3 regions of the Pseudomonas viridinivis genome follow, and region 1 is predicted to be linked to each of the others. Evidence: predicted binding sites of a transcription regulator. Region 1 holds the regulator's gene; each other region holds the start of a gene.
What was found. The regulator sigma-54, encoded in region 1, starts transcription at its own class of promoters, with help from an activator protein. The targets are predictions, from matches to a motif close to ANTGGCATNNANNTTGCTNT.

Region 1 (4,446 bases):
GCATCCACCGGCATGCCGCGCTTGAAGCCAAACGACTCGATCAGGAATGCAGTGCCCGGTTCCGGCTTGTTCAGCAGGCGCAGTTTCAGCGTGTCGCGCAGCTGATAGAGATTCAGGTGCGTGGTGTTGATCTTCAGATCGGCCAGATCGATGATCGGGCCCAGCAAGGTGGTTTCGTCCCGGATCGCCTCGGCGAGCGAGCGATTTGCGGTGCTCAGCGGATGGCGGCGACGGGTTTCAGAGAAACGCTTGAAGAGGGTTGCTTCGTCAGCGTCCAGATACAGCACATCGCACTGAATGTTACGCGAGCGTACTTCTTCAAGCATTTGCGGGAAGCGGGTCAGGTGGCTTGGCAGATTGCGCGCGTCGATGGAAACGGCAAGCAGCGGCTCAGCCAGTTCCGTATTGATCAGCGCGCGCTCAGCAAGCTCAGGCAGCAGGCCGGCGGGGAGGTTATCAACGCAGTAGAAGCCGCTGTCCTCCAATACATCCAGGGCCGTACTCTTGCCGGAGCCTGAACGGCCACTGACGATAATCATGCGCATGGTTAATGCCCGTTCTGCTCGTCCAGTACCACCTGATAAAGCGCTTCATTGCTTTCGGCGCTGCGCAGGCGGTCACGCACTTCTTTGCGATCAAGCATGCTGGCGATTTGGCGCAACAGCTCCAGGTGTGCATCGGTGGCAGCTTCCGGGACCAGCAGGACAAACAGCAGGTCCACAGGCGCACCATCAATGGCATCGAAATCAACAGGTGCGTCCAGGTGCAGCAACGCACTGATGGGCGAGTGACAACCCTTCAGGCGACAATGCGGGATGGCGATGCCATTGCCAAAGCCGGTAGAACCGAGTTTTTCTCGGGCAACAAGGCTTTCGAACACGGTTTGCGAATCCAGATCAGGCACTTCTCTGCCGATCAGATTGGCAATCTGTTCAAGTACGCGTTTCTTACTGCCGCCCGGCACGTTCACGAGTGAACGGCCAGGGGTCAGGATGTTTTCGAGTCGGATCATGGGTTGGGAGTGTTAGCGAGCTGTCGCACCTTTAAGGATGTTCTGCTGCTTTTCCTTATGCTTTAGCAATTGTCGGTCCAGCTTGTCAGTGAGCAGATCGATCGCCGCATACATGTCGTCATGTTCTGCGTTAGCTACGACCTCCCCACCGTGGATATGCAGCGTGGCTTCGATCTTCTGTTTCAGTTTCTCGACCGCCATCGTTACCTGCACATTGGTAATCTTGTCAAAATGCCCCTCGAGCTTCTTGAGTTTCAGCTCGATGTATTCGCGCAGGGGCTTGGTCACTTCTAATTGGTGTCCACTGATGTTGACTTGCATACAGCTTCTCCTTCGTTGCCAGTGCATAAAGAGGCAGGTTGAAATACCTGCCACTGGAACGCTATGGCTTCAGGCGGGGCTGCATAAAAACGGGTGCGGGCTTGGCTCGCTACGTTTTACACGGCCTCGATCGTCATATCAGTCGCTTGCGCTCGCTCGATGGCGCGATCCCAAGTGATTCGCGGTATTTAGCAACTGTGCGGCGAGCTACCTGAATGCCTTGTGCCTCCAGTAAACCAGCGATCTTGCTGTCACTCAACGGCTTTTTCTGATTTTCCGCTGCAACCAGTTTTTTGATGATCGCGCGAATCGCTGTGGACGAACACTCACCGCCCTCGGAGGTGCTTACGTGGCTCGAAAAGAAATATTTCAGTTCGTAGATACCACGTGGCGTATGCATGAATTTTTGCGTGGTCACGCGGGAAATCGTCGATTCGTGCATGCCGACCGCTTCAGCGATGTCATGCAGGACCAGCGGCTTCATCGCTTCGTCGCCGTATTCGAGGAAGCCGCGCTGATGCTCGACGATCTGCGTGGCGACCTTCATGAGTGTTTCGTTGCGGCTCTGCAGGCTCTTGATGAACCAGCGGGCCTCCTGCAACTGATTGCGCATGAAGGTGTTGTCGGCGCTGGTATCGGCGCGGCGTACGAACCCGGCGTATTGCGGGTTCACGCGCAGGCGAGGGACCGACTCTTGATTAAGTTCAACCAGCCAGCGCTCGTTATCCTTGCGCACAATGACGTCGGGGACGACATATTCGGCTTCGGCGGATTCGATTTGCGAGCCCGGCCGTGGGTTGAGGCTCTGCACCAGTTCGATGACCTGGCGCAGCTCGTCTTCCTTGAGTTTCATGCGACGCATCAGCTGGCCATAGTCGCGACTGCCCAGCAGGTCGATGAAGTCGCTGACCAGACGCTGGGCTTCGGCGAGCCAGCGGGTCTTGGCAGGCAGTTGGCGCAGTTGCAGCATCAGGCATTCGCTGAGATTGCGCGCGCCGATACCGGCGGGTTCAAACTGCTGGATGCGGTGCAGAACGGCTTCGATCTCATCAAGCTCGATATCGAGTTCGGGATCGAAGGCGTCGAGAATTTCTTCGAGTGTTTCGTCCAGATAACCCTGATTGTTGATGCAGTCGATCAGCGTCACGGCAATCAGGCGATCAGTGTCGGACATCGGCGCCAGGTTCAACTGCCAGAGCAGGTGGCTCTGCAGGCTTTCACCGACGGATGTGCGGGTGGTGAAGTCCCATTCGTCGTCGTCATTGCTGGGCAGGCTGCTGGCGCTGGTCTGATAAACGTCCTCCCAGGCCGTGTCGACCGGCAGTTCGTTGGGAATGCGCTCGTTCCATTCGCCTTCTTCCAGGTTGTCGACCGTCGGGGCGGGTTCCTGATATGTCGGCTCCTGAACATCAGGATTTGGCTTTTGCTCGATACTGTCAGCCAGTGGATCGGCGTTGTCGAAATCGTCGCCTTCTTCCTGGCGTTCCAGCATGGGGTTGGATTCCAGCGCCTCTTGAATCTCCTGTTGGAGATCCAGAGTCGACAGCTGGAGTAAGCGGATGGCCTGTTGCAGCTGCGGTGTCATCGTCAGCTGCTGGCCCATTCTCAAGACTAGCGATGGTTTCATGGCTGGGGCTAACACCTTATTCGCCGGCGCACGTGCGCCATCCACTATCAGGGCGCCGGGGCGCCTACATAAGCAAATTATATGCCTGAAACCGAAGTGTTTGCCTAGAGTGTGATGGCAATTAATGCATCATCATTGAAAGCACTCGGGCATTGCTCGCTTGGGGAAGCGGGACACCGCAGCAATTACAGGCGGAACTCGTGACCGAGGTAAACCTCTTTCACCAGCTGGTTAGCCAGAATGGTTTCCGAATCGCCTTCGGCGATCAGTTGCCCATCGTTGACGATGTAAGCGGTTTCGCAGATATCCAGGGTTTCGCGGACGTTGTGATCGGTGATCAGAACGCCGATACCCTTGGCTTTCAGGTGATGAATGATCTGCTTGATATCCCCTACCGAAATCGGGTCCACGCCGGCGAAGGGTTCGTCGAGCAGGATGAATTTCGGCGAAGTGGCCAGCGCGCGGGCGATTTCCACCCGGCGACGTTCACCACCGGACAGGCTCATGCCCAGGTTGTCGCGGATATGGCTGATGTGGAATTCCTGCAACAGGCTTTCCAGTTCTTTGCGGCGCGCGGTGCCGTCCAGCTCCTTGCGGGTTTCAAGGATCGCCATGATGTTGTCGGCTACCGAAAGCTTGCGAAAGATCGATGCTTCCTGGGGAAGATAACCGATACCTGCGCGCGCGCGGCCGTGCATCGGCTGGTGGCTGACGTCCAGGTCGTCGATCAGGACGCGGCCCTGATCGGCCTGAACCAGGCCAACGATCATGTAGAAGCAGGTTGTCTTGCCGGCACCGTTAGGCCCGAGCAGGCCAACTATTTGCCCACTGTCGATCGACAGGCTCACATCGCGTACGACCTGACGGCCCTTGTAGCTTTTAGCCAAATGCTGGGCTTTCAGCGTCGCCATTTACTGGGCCTTCTGCTGGTCGGTTTTCTTTTTCGGCTGGATAACCATGTCGATACGCGGACGAGGTGCGGTGACCTTGTTGCCATTGGCACGGCCGGCGCTGACGATCTGCTTCACGGTGTCGTAGACGATTTTCTCGCCTTCGGACGTGTTGCCGTCATTGATGACCTTGGCCTTGTCGATCAATACGATGCGATCCTGCGCCGCGTAGTATTGAATGGTGATCGCGTAGGCCTGAACGATTGGCTTGTCCACCGAGGGCTTCTGCTCGTAATAAGCCAGGTTGCCAACGGAGGTGAACACGTCGACTTCGCCCTGAGCGTTACGGGTAATGGTCACGGTGTTGCCGGTGATCTTCATCGAGCCCTGCGTGATGATGACGTTGCCCTTGTAGGTGGCCACGCCTTTTTTGTCATCAAGCTGCGCATCGTCAGACTGAATGTGGATCGGTTGATCGCGGTCAGTCTGCAGGGACCAGGCGCTCGCGCTTCCCAGTGCTGCGCCCAGGCCGAGCAATAAAGGAAGGGTTTTAACGAGCCTCATACTGTCCTCTTACGTTGGACAGCAGGTCCATC
Region 2 (4,446 bases), 760 kb from region 1:
TTCTTCACCCGCTTCCAGCACGGGGTGGTCGAGAGGTTGACCGCTTCGGCCAGATCCTTGAGCGGCATGGACGCATCGCGCTGGAGCAGGCTCAGGATGTGTCGGTCAAAACTGTCCATTCTTCGCTACCGATGGTTTGGAGAAATATTTTCTACAGATTAGTCACTGCGGTAGGACGAAGGAAAATTCTTTTTCCGTTATATCAGTAAAATTTGCTCATTAACCCGCATTTGAGTAGAGGCATAGCAGTGATGAGCGACTGGATCCGTACGGCCATGAAAAAGATTTCCTGCGATCAACAGCGGTCGGCCGATACACACATGCTCAAGCTGGATGTTCCCGCACTCAAAGACGTGGATATCTATATCAAGGATGAGAGCACGCACCCGAGTGGCAGTTTGAAGCACCGGCTGGCGCGTTCGCTGTTCCTGCACGCCATTTGCAGCGGCAAGGTTCGTGAAGGCACGCATGTGGTCGAGGCGTCTTCGGGCAGCACGGCGGTGTCCGAGGCCTATTTCGCCAAGCTGCTGGGGCTGAGCTTTACGGCCGTTATGCCGCGCAATACGGCGAGCAAGAAAATCGAGCAGGTGGAATTGCTCGGCGGCCGCTGTCATTTCGTCGAGCGCGCCTGCGATGTGTATGCCGAGGCCGAGCGGCTGGCCAGCGCCGGCGATGGTCATTACATGGACCAGTTCACCTACGCCGAGCGCGCCACCGACTGGCGCGGCAATAACAATATTGCCGACAGCATCTTCGAGCAGTTGAGCGGCGAAGAGCATCCGGTGCCCGCCGCGATCGTGATGAGCGCCGGAACCGGTGGCACGTCGGCGACGATTGGGCGTTTCATCCGCTACAAAGGGCATGACACGCGGCTGATCGTGGTGGATCCGGAGAATTCAGTCTTCTATGAGAGCTACCGAACGGGTGATACCAGTGTGACCAGCCAGCATGGCAGCCGCATTGAAGGTATCGGCCGACCCAAGGTCGAGGCTTCGTTTCTGCCCGGTGTGATTGACGACATGTTGCAGGTGCCTGACGCCGCGAGCATCGCGACGCTGGCTTGGCTGGAACGTCTGCTCGGTAAAAAGCCCGGCGGCTCGACCGGTACCAACGTCTGGGGCGCGCTGACGGTGGCGCTGCAGATGCAGGAGCAAGGTTTGAAAGGCTCGGTCGTGACGCTGATGTGCGATAGCGGCGAGCGTTATCTGGACACCTACTACGACCCGCAATGGGTCGCGCGCACCATCGGGGACCTCGCGCCTTATACGCGCAAGCTGGAGCGTTTGTTGGTGCCGGCCAGATAGGTCAATACCGATCCGTGGGAGCGAGGCTTGCCCGCGAAGAACGATAACGGGGTGAGTCTGGTGCACCGAGGTGCCTGGTTCGCGGGCAAGCCTCGCTTGTACGGGTTCAGTGCGTGTCAGATCCATTCTTTGGCGCGGCGTTCGCTTCCATCTCCGCAACCTTGGCTTCCAGCGCTTCCAGGCGTGCCCGGGTGCGGGCGAGGACGGCCATCTGGCTGTCGAACTCTTCACGACTGACCAGATCCAGTTTGCTGAAGCCGCTTTGCAGCAGGGCCTTGAACTGGGTTTCAAATTCATTGCGCGGGATCGGCGTCTCGCCGTTGAACAAGCGCGAGGCGTGGCCGCTCAGGGCATCGAGGAAAGCTTTGGGCGCGAGCATGGTCAGGTTCCTGAATCAGATGGACGGCAGTGTAGCACGCAGCGTCTATAGTCAATCCAGGTCGGGGGATGCACGGTTATCGCGCATCGTGGCGTGCACGCGCGCACTGTAGTTGTGCGTTCCGCTCGTCTGGAAGGGGCCGGGGCTGGGCGATAGTGGGTCAATGGCCTGTATTCAATGAAAAATCACGAGATGGCAAGCTTTCTGCTTAGACGCTTATGACCCATGCACTGAAGCAGTCGCTGTGACGAAGGCAGTGCGGCAGGCGGAGCGGGGATGTGTTTCGTCAGAAGCGGTTTCTGGGGTTGGTCGGGCCTCTATTAAGGCGACCGACGCGTTACAAAGCCAGGCACTGCGCTTAGACTTGAGTCGGGTTTGTTTTCCTGGGGCAAGTCCACCAATTCGGGAGAAAGTTTCATGAAGCTAGTCACTGCAATCATTAAGCCGTTCAAGCTGGACGACGTGCGCGAGTCGCTGTCTGAAATCGGCGTGCAGGGCATCACCGTCACTGAAGTCAAAGGCTTCGGACGTCAGAAAGGCCACACCGAGCTGTATCGCGGTGCGGAATACGTAGTCGACTTCCTTCCCAAGGTGAAGATCGATGTAGCCATTGATGACAAGGATCTGGATCGGGTTATCGAGGCGATAACCAAAGCAGCCAACACCGGCAAGATTGGTGACGGCAAGATCTTCGTGGTCAATCTGGAACAGGCTATTCGCATCCGTACGGGCGAAACCGATACCGACGCAATCTAAGCCGCCAACCCCAACGCCCCAGGAGAAAACAATATGACTCTGCGTCAATTCGCAGGGCTAGGAGCCCTGTTGTCCCTCGTAACCCCTGGCCTTGCCATGGCGGCGGACGAAGTGGCAGCCCCAGTCCTCAACTCAGGCGACACCGCCTGGATGCTGACTTCGACAGCCTTGGTGCTGTTCATGACTATTCCCGGCCTCGCGCTGTTCTACGGCGGCATGGTTCGGTCGAAAAACATTCTTTCCGTGATGATGCAGTGCTTCGCTATCACTGGTTTGATCAGCATCCTGTGGGTCGTTTACGGCTACAGCATTGCGTTCGATACCACGGGTATGGAAGCCGGCGTCGTCAACTTCAATTCCTTCTTCGGTGGCATGGGTAAAGCGTTCCTCGCTGGCATCACGCCAGCCAGCATCACTGGCCCGGCTGCGTTGTTCCCTGAAGCGGTGTTCGTCACCTTTCAGATGACATTCGCCATCATCACCCCGGCGTTGATCGTCGGCGCCTTCGCAGAGCGCATGAAGTTCTCCGCGATGCTGATCTTCATGGGCATCTGGTTCACGCTGGTCTATGCGCCAATCGCGCACATGGTCTGGGGCGGCGTCGGTGGTCTGTTGTGGGACTGGGGCGTCCTGGACTTCGCAGGCGGCACCGTGGTTCACATCAACGCGGGTGTGGCTGGTCTGGTTGCCTGTCTGGTACTGGGCAAGCGTAAAGGTTTCCCGACTACCCCGATGGCTCCGCACAACCTGGGTTACACCCTGGTCGGCGCGGCAATGCTCTGGGTAGGCTGGTTCGGCTTCAACGCCGGTTCCGCTGCTGCGGCCAACGGCACTGCCGGTATGGCGATGCTGGTTACCCAGATCGCGACAGCTGCCGCTGCGCTGGGCTGGATGTTCGCCGAGTGGCTGACCCACGGTAAGCCAAGTGCCCTGGGCATCGCTTCGGGTGTGGTTGCCGGTCTGGTTGCCGTCACTCCTGCCGCAGGTACTGTTGGCCCGATGGGCGCTCTGATCATCGGTCTGGCTGCAGGCGTGATCTGCTTCTTCTGCGCCACCAGCCTCAAGCGCAAGCTCGGCTACGACGACTCCCTGGATGCCTTCGGCGTACACGGTATCGGCGGTATCGTCGGCGCGATCCTTACCGGTGTATTCGCAGCCCCTGCTCTGGGCGGCTTCGGCACCGTGACTGACATCGCGGCACAAGTCTGGATCCAGTGCAAAGGCGTCGGCTTCACGATCATCTACACCGCGATCGTGACCTTCATCATCCTCAAGGTGCTGGACGCGGTCATGGGCCTGCGCATCACCGAGGAAGAAGAAGCTGTCGGCCTCGACCTTGCGCAGCACAACGAGCGTGGCTACAACTTGTAAGTCAGCGCAAAAAAAATGCCCGGTTTGCCGGGCATTTTTTTGTCTGGCGTTTGTCGATAGAGGGCATCGCGGATGCCTTACAGGAAAGGCGGTTTATTGCGCGCTTTGCTTTTTCTACCAGCGCGTTAGAATGCGCGCCGAACGTGCGGAGAACTGTATGTGGCAACAGACCAGGATTACCCTGCGGGCCAGGCCTCGTGGGTTCCATCTGGTGACCGACGAGATACTGGCAGGCTTGCCCGAGCTGCGCGGTTGTCGAGTGGGTCTGTTGCATTTGTGGCTGCAGCATACCTCGGCTTCGTTGACCATCAACGAGAACGCCGATCCGGCTGTGCGTCGCGACTTCGAACGCTATTTCAACCGTCTGGCACCTCAGGGCGTGGACGGCTTTGAACATGACGACGAAGGACCTGACGACCTGCCAGCGCACTTCAAGGCCAGTTTGCTAGGCTGCCAGTTGACGTTGCCGGTAACGGCAGGGCGATTGGCGCTGGGCACCTGGCAAGGTGTTTATCTTGGTGAGCATCGCGATGTTGGCGGTGCTCGCAACGTCCTCGCCACCTTGCAGGGTGAGAAGGCGTGATCGCTGAGCTCAGCGCGATGTTGAATTTTTTCCGGCCGCATTCGAAAACGGGC
Region 3 (4,446 bases), 1.2 Mb from region 1:
CCGATTCAGCGCTAGTTTCAGCCGCTGATTCAGGAAGCGCTCAACCCCGGCCAACACCCGTTCGCCAGCACGACGGCTACGCACATAAATGTTCGCATCATCGGCATACCGCACGAAGCGATGACCCCGTCGCTCCAGCTCACGGTCAAGTTCGTTGAGCAGGATGTTCGACAGCAACGGCGAGAGCGGGCCGCCTTGCGGCGTCCCCTCCTGCCGTCGGCTGACGATCCCGCCCGACATGACTCCAGCCTCGAGGTAGCGGCGGATCAGCCTGAGCACTTGCTTGTCTTCGACTTGACGCTCGACGTAGGCCATCAATACATCGTGATTGACCCGATCAAAGAACTTCTCCAGATCGAGCTCCACGCACCAGCGGTGACCCGCCGCCACATGGGCACGGGCTGTTTCGATGGCTTGATGAGCGCTTCTACCCGGACGAAAACCGTAGCTGTAATCCGAGAACAGAGGATCGAAAATCGGCGTGAGCTGCTGTAGCAAAGCCTGTTGGATCAGACGGTCCACGACACAGGGGATGCCTAGCTGCCGTGTTCCACCTTTGGGTTTAGGGATTTCGACGGCGCGCACACCTTGCGGGTGATACTCGCCGGCCAGCAACCGAGCCTTGAGGATCGGCCAATACTGATTCGTGTAGTCCGCCAGTTGCTCCACCGTCATGCCGTCGGCACCCGGTGCGCCCTTGTTGCTGACCACGCGTTGATACGCACGCCGCAGGTTGGCGGGTGCAAGCACCCGCTCCATCAGCGTGTCCGGCTCCGCGTTCGTCCACGTCACAGACGCCGCCGATGCCTGCGCACTGCCAGCCGCAAGCCCTGGATTCTGTCCAGAACTTGGGGTTACAGCCCTCTTGTCGAGAGATTTCTGCTTTTCGGACATTCGACGAGACTCTGACGTCTACTGGCGGCATAACCTGTTCGGCCCTTCATCGGCCCGGTTACGGCGATTACTACGGCTTCAGCTGACTTCTGCACACTCATCCCGTCGCCTCTCGGCGCTCGGTAGCACAGTGGCAAGCATGCAGATCTCCCAGGGTAATTCGCGCGACCTTCCTGCTTATGCCTGTCGGATATACGTCACAGCGTTCCGTGCAAGTATTGGGCTTTGACGATTATGGCCGTCTTACCCCACTGTGCCGCCTCATCCGCTTCCTGTTCGTCAGGCCAGCATTTTGCCTCGGGCTTCCTTCAGATTCGCAGTCACCCGCGACACCCTTGCCTCTGGCTAACACTTCCCCTTGCCGGGTGTGTAGAGGACTTTCACCTCCAAGTCGTTTGGCTCACCACCACAGTGAGCTAAACAGCGCCAGTCACGGCGCTACGCGCCATGCCTGGCGCACCATAAAAAAGGCCTCCCGAAGGAGGCCTCTTGTTACGTCAAAACCGCTGACGTGACTGGATCAGCAGCTGTAGTACAGCTCGTATTCCAGTGGGTGTACAAAGGTGCGAACTTTGATTTCTTCTTCGCTTTTCAGAGCGATGTAAGCGTCGATGAAGTCGTCGCTGAAAACGCCGCCTTTGGTCAGGAACGCACGACCTTTGTCCAGCTCTTCCAGGGCTTCTTTCAGGCTGCCGCAAACTTGTGGGATCTCTTTGGCCTCTTCAGGCGGCAGGTCATACAGGTTTTTGTCAGCTGCGTCGCCAGGGTGGATCTTGTTCTGGATGCCGTCCAGGCCAGCCATCAACAGTGCAGCGAAGCCCAGGTACGGGTTGGCTGCTGGATCCGGGAAGCGCGCTTCGATACGGCGAGCTTTAGGGCTCGACACGTAAGGAATACGGATGGAAGCGGAACGGTTACGAGCCGAGTAGGCCAGCATTACCGGAGCTTCGAAACCTGGGACCAGACGCTTGTAGGAGTTGGTCGACGGGTTGGTGAAGCCGTTCAGTGCCTTACCGTGCTTGATGATGCCGCCGATGAAGAACAGGGCGGTGTCGGACAGGCCGGCATAACCTTCACCAGCGAAGGTGTTCTTGCCATCTTTGGAGATGGACATGTGAACGTGCATACCCGAACCGTTATCGCCGTACAAAGGCTTAGGCATGAAGGTAGCGGTGCGGCCGTAAGCGTCGGCAACGTTGTGTACGCAGTACTTGAGGGTCTGAACTTCGTCAGCCTTCTTGACCAGCGTGTTGAACTTGACGCCGATTTCGTTCTGACCGGCAGTCGCCACTTCGTGGTGGTGAACTTCGATGACCAGACCCATTTCTTCCATGGCATTACACATGGAGGTACGGATTTCGTGGTCATGGTCGAACGGCGGAACCGGGAAGTAGCCGCCTTTCACGCCTGGACGGTGGCCTTTGTTGCCGCCTTCGACGTCCTGGTCAGACATCCACGAACCTTGTTCGGAGAAGATCTTGAACATGGAGCCAGAGATGTCGGACTTGAACTTCACTTCGTCGAAGATGAAGAATTCTGGTTCCGGACCAACAAATACGGTGTCGCCGATACCGGTGGACTTCAGGTATTCCTCGGCACGGTGAGCGATGGCGCGTGGGTCACGGTCATAGCCTTGCATGGTCGAAGGTTCGATGATGTCGCAAACCAGGATGATGGTTGGCTCTTCGGTGAACGGGTCAAGCACGGCTGTGCTGTCGTCCGGCATCAGGATCATGTCGGAAGCTTCGATGCCTTTCCAGCCAGCAATGGAGGAGCCGTCGAACATTTTGCCGATTTCAAAGAAATCTTCATCCAGCGCGTCGCGAGCCGGCATGGTCACGTGATGCTGAGTGCCTTTGGTGTCCGTGAAGCGCAGATCAATCCACTTAACGTCATGATCTTTGATGAGTTGAACCGACTTCGACATGGTGTCCTCCGGGTGGCTTCGGGCCGTTTTATGGTTTAGGCCCTTAGAATTTGGGTGATGCCGGCGCGAATACTCGGCTAAGGCAACCTGCCTCACAAGGGAGCAAATTGCATGCCAGTGCCCCGTGTTGGGTTTTTTGCGTCAAACACGCTCTTTATAGGGGGGAAAACCGATTTTAACTAATCCGCACGCACCTTAATGATGCGGGCAACTAGTCGCCAGGTCCGTTTTGGTGCGTCGATGATTGGTTGCACGATAACTGGTTAAACCTTGAGCAATTTCCGCTATAATCCCGCCCCCTCTTTTTCGGCTGGCACCTCGCGCGCTGTTTACATGAAACTAATCGTAAAAGTCTTCCCAGAAATCACTATTAAAAGCCGGCCGGTGCGCAAGCAATTCATCCGCCAGCTGGCCAAGAACATCCGTACCGTGCTCCGCGACCTGGACCCGGCACTGGTGGTGGGAGGCGTGTGGGACAATCTTGAGGTTCAGACGCGTGTCACTGAGCCCAAGACCCTGCACGAGATGACTGAGCGCCTTAGTTGCATGCCCGGCATCGCCAACTTCCTGCAGGTGGCTGAATACCCGCTGGGCGACATGGACGACATCCTGGCCAAGTGCAAACTGCACTACGCCGACCTGCTGCCGGGGAAGATTTTTTCCGTGCGCTGCAAGCGTGCCGGCAAGCATTCGTTCAGCTCGATGGACGTCGAGAAATACGTCGGCAGCAAGCTGCGGATCGAGTGTGGCGCTGCCGGGATCGACCTGAAAAAGCCGGAAATCGAAGTGCGGATGGAAATTCGCGACCAACGGTTATTTGTGATTCACAGCCAGCACAACAGCATCGGCGGATATCCACTGGGCGCGCTCGAGCAGACCCTGGTGTTGATGTCCGGCGGTTTCGATTCGACAGTCGCGGCCTATCAGGTCATGCGGCGCGGGCTTATGGCGCACTTCTGCTTCTTCAACCTGGGCGGCCGCGCCCACGAACTGGGCGTGATGGAAGTCGCGCATTTCATCTGGAAGAAGTACGGCAGTTCGCAAAGAGTGCTGTTTGTCAGCGTTCCTTTCGAGGAAGTTCTCGGAGAAATTCTGCAGAAAGTCGATAACAGTCATATGGGTGTAGTTTTGAAGCGTATGATGTTGCGCGCTGCATCCTCTATTGCTGATCGCCTGGAAATCGACGTGCTGGTAACCGGCGAAGCGATTTCCCAGGTGGCCAGCCAGACGCTGCCGAACCTGTCGCTGATCGATGCGGCCACTGACAAGCTGGTCTTGCGCCCGTTGATCACCAGCCACAAGCAGGACATCGTCGATCAGGCGGTTGAAATTGGCACTGCCGATTTCGCCAAGCACATGCCTGAGTATTGCGGGGTGATTTCGATCAACCCCAAGACCAACGCCAAGCGCAACCGCGTTGAGTACGAAGAACAGCAGTTCGACATGGCGATTCTCGAGCGAGCGCTGGAGAATGCCAAGCTGGTCTCGATCGATCGGGTAATCGACGATTTGAGCCGCAGCATCGAGATAGAGGAAGTCAGTCAAGCGCTGGCAGGCCAGGTCGTCATCGACATCCGGCATCCGGATGCCCAGGAAGACCAGCCGCTGCAATTGTCTGGCATTGA

Region 2: the regulator sigma-54 is predicted to act here: its motif matches at 1,875-1,894, upstream of glnK (P-II family nitrogen regulator).
Region 3: the regulator sigma-54 is predicted to act here: its motif matches at 2,921-2,940, upstream of glnA (glutamate--ammonia ligase).

What each region holds. Positions count from the first base shown of each region.
Region 1 covers NZ_CP151076.1:5,176,464-5,180,909, reverse strand. Annotated here, with positions in the region: gene rapZ (RNase adapter RapZ) at 1-545, opposite strand, end outside; gene ptsN (PTS IIA-like nitrogen regulatory protein PtsN) at 548-1,012, opposite strand; gene raiA (ribosome-associated translation inhibitor RaiA) at 1,025-1,333, opposite strand; gene AABC73_RS24010 (RNA polymerase factor sigma-54) at 1,467-2,960, opposite strand; gene lptB (LPS export ABC transporter ATP-binding protein) at 3,146-3,871, opposite strand; gene lptA (lipopolysaccharide transport periplasmic protein LptA) at 3,872-4,414, opposite strand; gene lptC (LPS export ABC transporter periplasmic protein LptC) at 4,401-4,446, opposite strand, start outside.
Region 2 covers NZ_CP151076.1:5,938,119-5,942,564, reverse strand. Annotated here, with positions in the region: gene AABC73_RS27735 (Lrp/AsnC family transcriptional regulator) at 1-119, opposite strand, end outside; gene AABC73_RS27730 (PLP-dependent cysteine synthase family protein) at 252-1,304, shown strand; gene AABC73_RS27725 (accessory factor UbiK family protein) at 1,411-1,683, opposite strand; gene glnK (P-II family nitrogen regulator) at 2,101-2,439, shown strand; gene AABC73_RS27715 (ammonium transporter) at 2,473-3,810, shown strand; gene AABC73_RS27710 (secondary thiamine-phosphate synthase enzyme YjbQ) at 3,968-4,393, shown strand.
Region 3 covers NZ_CP151076.1:110,107-114,552, reverse strand. Annotated here, with positions in the region: partial or broken gene ltrA (group II intron reverse transcriptase/maturase) at 1-925, opposite strand, end outside; gene glnA (glutamate--ammonia ligase) at 1,415-2,821, opposite strand; gene thiI (tRNA uracil 4-sulfurtransferase ThiI) at 3,155-4,446, shown strand, end outside.